Regions from separate parts of the Vibrio pelagius genome, predicted to be linked through region 2. Evidence: predicted binding sites of a transcription regulator. Region 2 holds the regulator's gene; the other holds the start of a gene.
What was found. The regulator MetJ, encoded in region 2, represses methionine synthesis genes. The targets are predictions, from matches to a motif close to TTAGACNTNTANANGTCTAA.
Positions count from the first base shown of each region.

Region 1 (3,418 bases), 1.5 Mb from region 2:
TGTGGCTTGGCACTCTCCTATGTGGGTATTCAAGCGAGCGAAAAGGCAACATTAGTTGGTTTAATTTCCTCTCTGCTTTTGACCGTTCTACTAGGTAGCGCCTTCTCTCATCTCCTGTTGACGATTGCGCGAACACGCCTTCAGGCATTTCATCGTATCTTGCCGGTTGCTGGTATCTTGAGCGGTATGCTGGTGGTACTGACTACTGTGTTGGGTGTCTATTCGCTTTCTGAAGAAGTATTGGAACCTATGGTGCCGTCATTACTGTTCAGCTTTGCTTTGTTGATCTCTTCGATTGTGGTTTGGTGTTGGCATCTGTTATTTGCGAAAACACCTGAAAAAATCCAGCTTGCTGTTGCTTTGCTGATGCTGATCGCGTCGGTTGTGGGCTTAGAGCCAATCTGGGCACTATAGCGCTATAGTAATTCAGGCACTAAAGCAATTTGGGAACTTTATAAAATTGCAAACTGCTCTTTGATTGAATGAGAAATGTGATCTGTTAATAAGCGGATTGACCATTGTCGTTCTAAACTTAAATCAGTCGATGTGTTCGTAAGGAGTACGAGATGGATTTAAGCAACGTCAAAAGCCTAGATAGCATTATTTTATTGGGAATCGTCAACGAAAAATTGCGTCTTGAATGTGATAGTTTTGAAGAGCTTGTCAGTATGTATGAAATGGATATTGAAAGCGTGGTCGGTAAGTTGGATATGCTCGGCTACCAGTACGATCCATTGACCAATCAATTTAAATCTTATCCCAGATAACTGCTTAGCAGAGGGGAACAGTTTAAATTGTTTAATCGTTACAAATGAAAGCCACAGATGCTCAGTCTGTGGCTTTGCTTTTAAAACGGCACTTTGTATCGAAAACAAACTTAACAAAGTTAGACGACTTTGATTCCATCTAGGTGACTCTTACTTTGTTGTCTTGCAGTGCTGAAGAAGGCTTGTAAGTAGCGTTTGTTTCTATCTGAGTTTCTGACTGCGGCAAATAGGCGGCGAGACAACCCTTTGCCTAACGGCTTACTCGCGATCAATCCTTGCCTTGAAAATTCACTGATTGCCCAGTTGGGCAGTGCTGCCACACCTAACCCAGCTGAGACCATTTGTACCAACATCAAGGTGTTGTCGGCCTGTTTCCACTTCTTAGGTTCGATTCCAGCCGGCTGAAGAAAGTGTTTTACTACATCAAGGCGTTGTTTCTGAACCGGATAGGAGAGCATCGTCAGCTCGGCCAAGTCTTCAGGTAGAATCGTTTCTTTTTCTGCGAGAGGAGAGTGAATTGCCGTGATCAATCTCATCTCAAAATCAAACAGGGGTTCATAGTGAACTTCGGATCTCGGCTGGATATCCGAGGTGATCACTAGATCCAGCTCTCCGGCCATCAACGCAGGTAAAGGCTCGAACCCAAAGCCAGAGGAGAAATCGAGAGTCACGCTTGGCCAAGTCACTTGGTACTCTTTGAGTGCTGGCATCAACCATTGAAAACAGGAGTGGCACTCAATCGCCATATGAAGTCGCCCGTTCACATCTTCTTTAAGGCTAGCCAGTTCATTCTCAGCCTTCGCCAGTTTTGGCAATATTTCATCCGCTAGTCTTAGCAGTATCTTCCCCTCAGAAGTGAACTTAACTGGGCGAGTTTTGCGCAGAAAAAGTTGCCCACCCACGCGAGCCTCAAGATCTTTTAATTGATGCGACAAGGCAGATTGAGTCAGGTGTAGTGATGTCGCGGTTGCGGTCAAAGAACCACTATCACGCAGTGTGGTTAATGTTCGCAGATGTTTGAGCTCTATCATGAGTAACCCTCATAGTTCCTAAGCTGATGTTCAATATTTCTTAATAACTACCCTACGTCGTTTTTATGGATGTGTAAACATCTAGACGTCTAATTGTTTTCGGTTTTCTCATATGTGAATTCATCAACATGAGGTTTTCTAATAAACAAGTTGAATATTTGGAGATTGTTCACAAACACATTTGGCGAGATAGTTTAGCCATCCAGACGCCTTTTAAAGAAATTATTCAGCGTCTGACCGGATTCGAAAATAGTGATTAAGGAATAGGCTCATGACAACAACGACTCATATTTTAGGCTACCCACGTATTGGCGAAAAACGAGAACTCAAATTCGCTTTAGAAAAGTATTGGCGTGGGGAAATCGATCAAACGGAACTCAAAGCTGTCGGCAGTCAGTTGCGTAAACGTAATTGGCAAGTTCAATCAGGCGCCAATCTAAGCTTTGTCACGGCTGGCGATTTCGCTTGGTACGATCATGTTCTTGCTACTACGTTACTTCTCGGACATGTGCCAAAGCGTCACAACCAAGGCTTCCCTGATTTGGATACACTGTTCCGTGTTGGTCGCGGTCAATCTCAGATCAGTTGCTGTGGCTCAAATCATAACCATGACCAAGATGGCGCCGCGGCATCAGACATGACCAAGTGGTTTAACACCAATTACCACTACATTGTGCCTGAATTCAGCAAGGATGATTCTTTTGAGGTGAGCTGGCCGCAACTGTTTGACGAAGTCAATCAAGCGATCAAAGCGGGTCATAAAGTGAAACCAGTATTATTAGGGCCGTTGTCCTACCTCTACCTAGGTAAGGAAGTGGAAGAAGGGTTTGATCGTCTAAGCTTACTGCCTCGTTTGCTAACTGCCTATCAGGGAATCTTGGCGAAGTTAGCGAAGCTGGGCGTGGAGTGGGTACAGATCGATGAGCCAATTCTTGCTTTGGAGCTAGAAACCAAATGGGCAGACTCTTTCAAGCTTGCGTACCAAGTGATTCAGGGCGATGTAAAGCTACTACTAACCACCTACTTTGATTCCGTGAACGATACGCTAGATAAGATTATTGACCTTCCGGTAAACGGACTACATATTGACTTGGCTGCTGCTCCTCGACAGTTGAAAGACGTGGTTGAAAAACTGCCTCAAGATTGGGTTCTTTCTGCAGGTGTTATTAATGGTCGCAATGTATGGCGCGCTGATTTGGCTACGCTACTGGCGTCGCTTCTACCTATCAAAGAATCTTTTGGAGAAAGACTGTGGGTGGCAAGTTCTTGTTCTCTACTGCACAGCCCGGTCGATTTAGAGCTAGAAGAGACCTTAACGGAAGAGGTGAAGAGTTGGTTCGCATTCGCCAAGCAGAAAGTTGCAGAAGTGAGCTTACTCGGTGCTGCGCTAGATGGTGATCAGAAAGCGATATTAGCTTGTGAGACTTACAGTTTGCCGATTGAGGCTCGTAAGCAAGCGACTCATGTAAACAAGCCACATGTTCAGGCGAGATTGAAAACACTAACGAAAGCGATTGGCGAGCGAAGCGCCCCTTATGCAGAGCGAGCGGCTCACCAAGCTGAAGTATTGGGCTTACCGTTGTTGCCGACAACAACCATAGGCTCTTTCCCGCAAACTGG
Region 1 is NZ_AP025503.1:1,248,478-1,251,895, forward strand. It holds gene vsple_RS05600 (hypothetical protein) at 1-414, shown strand, start outside; gene vsple_RS05605 (DUF4250 domain-containing protein) at 567-767, shown strand; gene vsple_RS05610 (LysR substrate-binding domain-containing protein) at 887-1,798, opposite strand; gene metE (5-methyltetrahydropteroyltriglutamate--homocysteine S-methyltransferase) at 2,070-3,418, shown strand, end outside.
Region 1: a site for MetJ is predicted at 1,872-1,891, ahead of metE (5-methyltetrahydropteroyltriglutamate--homocysteine S-methyltransferase). Genes of this name have one in related genera too.

Region 2 (3,418 bases):
CGCTACAGCTTGGAGATCACTCTGACATAAAAGCGCCGCTAGTAAGCGAGACGACCACACTTCACCATGACCTAGCACAGCCGCTTTTTGTGCCTCATTTAATGGCGCGGTTAATTCACCTAAAGCCGTAAACTCTCTTTGTAGAGTTGTGGTTAACTGCTCTGCTACTTCGCCCTCTAACAGATCTGAAACCAACTCGAGTTGGAACTGACGCAGAGATTGCAGACACTCATGAGCCAAACGTCCATCTTTATCCAGCGCCTCTAAAAATTCGATCAATCGGTTCGTGGTTTTGCCTGCCGCAGACACCACTACCAAGTCTGTTTCGCTAGAGTACTCTTTGAGAATACTGACTACACGCTGATAGCACTCAGGGTTTGCCAAGCTGCTACCACCAAATTTATGCAATTGGCGAAAGTTAGCCATTACTTGTTCTCCCCGTTATCGATGAACTGCTGCGCTTTAGCAAAGGCTTGTTCAAGATCCGCAATCAAGTCTTCTGCATCTTCAAGGCCGACTGAGAGTCTCAGAAGCTGATGAGAAACACCCGCTTCCGCTAAAGCTTCTTCGCCCATTGCGCGGTGTGTCATTGAAGCGGGGTGACAGATCAAGCTCTCAACACCACCCAAAGACTCTGCCAATGAAAACAGCTCTAGTTCACCAACAAAGAGCTTAAGTGCCTCGAAAGAACCAGCAAATTCAAAGCTCAGCATAGACCCAAAACCGGACTGCTGCTTCTTCGCAATCTCATGACCTGGATGCTCAGGCAGGCTCGGGTGATAAATGGTATCAACCAAAGGTTGTTTCTGTAGCGCCGTTAGAATCTCACGAGAGCTCTCTTCATGCACACGCATACGCGCACCTAGTGTGCGAATACCACGTAGCGTCATGTAGCTATCAAATGGTGTCCCCGTAGCACCAATGCAGTTCCCCCACCAAGCCAGCTCTTCAGCGTGCTCTTCGGTCTTAGTAATCACTACGCCGCCGATCACATCTGAGTGTCCATTGATGTATTTAGTCGTTGAGTGGATAACGAAGTCAGCACCCAGCTCTAGAGGCTTTTGGAACACAGGAGTCAAGAAGGTATTATCCACCGCCACCAGCGCACCTACCTCTTTTGCCTTACGGCAGGTTTCTGCAATGTCGACGACACGCACCAGTGGGTTTGATGGCGTTTCCAACAAGATCAATTTAGGCTTGAGTGCGATCGCAGCATCGAATGCAGCTTGATCCGATTGATCGACAAACAGCACCTTAAAGTCACCCTTTTGTGAACGAGTATTGAAAAGGCGGTAAGTACCACCGTAGCAGTCGTGTGGCGCCACAATCAGATCATCACTACCAAGGAAAGCGGAAACCCAAAGGTTCAATGCAGAAGTACCACAGTTGGTCACAACGGCCCCCATACCAGACTCCAATTCAAACAGAGCAGTCTCCAATAAGCCACGGTTTGGGTTACCTGAGCGAGTGTAATCATACTTAGGCACTTCACCAAAAGCGGGAAAACCATAGTTAGTCGACAGATAAATAGGTGGAACAACGGCATGATGTTGAGTGTCTGACTCGATACCAGTACGTACGGCGATGGTTGCTGGTTTCCGGCTGCTCATAGGTGTTTCCTTACAGGTTTTGGCGTCTGAGAATCACAGCAGCTTGTCGGGGTTTGGCGGCTGTGTTAGATATATGTGATTCACTTTACTTTCATAAGAATGAGACGTCAACACTTCTAGACGTCTATATGTCTTTGCTTATGGCGGTAAATCCCGCTAAAATCCCCCCTATTAAATTAATCTAACAACTAAAGTGATGAAGGTACGCAATGGCCGACTGGAATGGTGAATACATAAGCCCATATGCTGAGCATGGAAAGAAAAGCGAACAAGTAAAGAAAATTACAGTTTCTATCCCTCTAAAGGTACTGAAAGTTCTAACTGACGAGCGTACCCGCCGCCAGATTAACAACCTGCGCCATGCAACAAACAGTGAGCTACTGTGTGAAGCCTTTCTGCATGCATATACTGGTCAGCCTCTACCAACAGATGAAGACCTACGTAAAGACCGCCCAGACGATATCCCAGCCGAAGTGAAAAAGCTGATGACAGAGATGGGTATTGAGTTCGAAGCGTTTGACGAAGAATAATCATAACTCAGTCACTACCTTCAACATTTGATTCGCTTTAGCTGAGCCATATTGATTGCCGAAATCATCCAGCATGAGTTTAAGGCATAAAAAAACCGACTCCAGATGAGTCGGTTTTTTATTATTCTCTTCGCTCTACTAAATGACGATTACGCCATCCAGTCTCTATGCCATATGCTTCTATGCCATATAGTTTGCTGGCATCTCGATACGAGCCACACCTGAATCAACCGCCGCCTGAGCCACAGCTTTTGCCACGCGAGGCAATAGACGTGGATCCATTGGCTTAGGAATGATGTAGCCTTTACCAAACTCAAGTGCATCAGCACCTGCTGCTTTTAGTACGTCTGCAGGTACTTCTTCTTTTGCAAGTTCACGAATCGCTTCCACTGCCGCTAGCTTCATTGCATCGTTGATTTCGCTTGCACGAACATCAAGAGCACCACGGAAGATGAATGGGAAACACAGAACGTTGTTGACTTGGTTCGGGTAATCACTACGGCCAGTACCCATGATAAGGTCGCTACGAACTTCGTGAGCAAGCTCAGGCTTGATTTCTGGATCTGGGTTAGAACAGGCGAATACGATCGGCTTGTCAGCCATTAGCTTCAATGATTCTGCTGGTAGCAGGTTAGGACCTGATACACCTAGGAATAGGTCTGCACCTTCAATCACATCTTCTAGAGTACGCTTGTCAGTGTTGTTCGCGAACAGTTGCTTGTATTCGTTCAGATCGTCACGACGAGTGTGAATCACACCTTTGCGGTCTAGCATGTAGATCTTCTCACGCTGCGCGCCACACTTGATCAGCAGTTCCATACATGCAACTGCCGCTGCACCTGCACCCAAACAAACAATCTTACACTCTTCCAGCTTCTTACCTTGAAGCTCAATCGCATTCAACATACCCGCAGCTGTTACGATCGCAGTACCGTGCTGGTCATCGTGGAATACAGGAACATCACAACGCTCGATTAGACGGCGTTCAATTTCAAAACAGTCTGGTGCTTTGATGTCTTCTAGGTTGATGCCACCGAATGTATCGGCAATGTTCGCTACTGTATCTACGAACTCATCGATTGTGCGGTGTTTTACTTCAATATCGATAGAATCTAAACCTGCAAAACGCTTAAACAGTAGCGCTTTACCTTCCATTACTGGTTTAGAAGCAATAGGACCTAGGTTACCTAGGCCAAGAATCGCCGTACCGTTAGAGATAACTGCAACCATGTTGCCTTTACCTGTGTACTTGTAAACGTTATCCACGTTCTGTGCGAT
Region 2 is NZ_AP025503.1:2,916,131-2,919,548, forward strand. It holds gene vsple_RS12975 (bifunctional aspartate kinase/homoserine dehydrogenase II) at 1-426, opposite strand, end outside; gene vsple_RS12980 (O-succinylhomoserine (thiol)-lyase) at 426-1,610, opposite strand; gene metJ (met regulon transcriptional regulator MetJ) at 1,820-2,140, shown strand; gene vsple_RS12990 (malic enzyme-like NAD(P)-binding protein) at 2,321-3,418, opposite strand, start outside.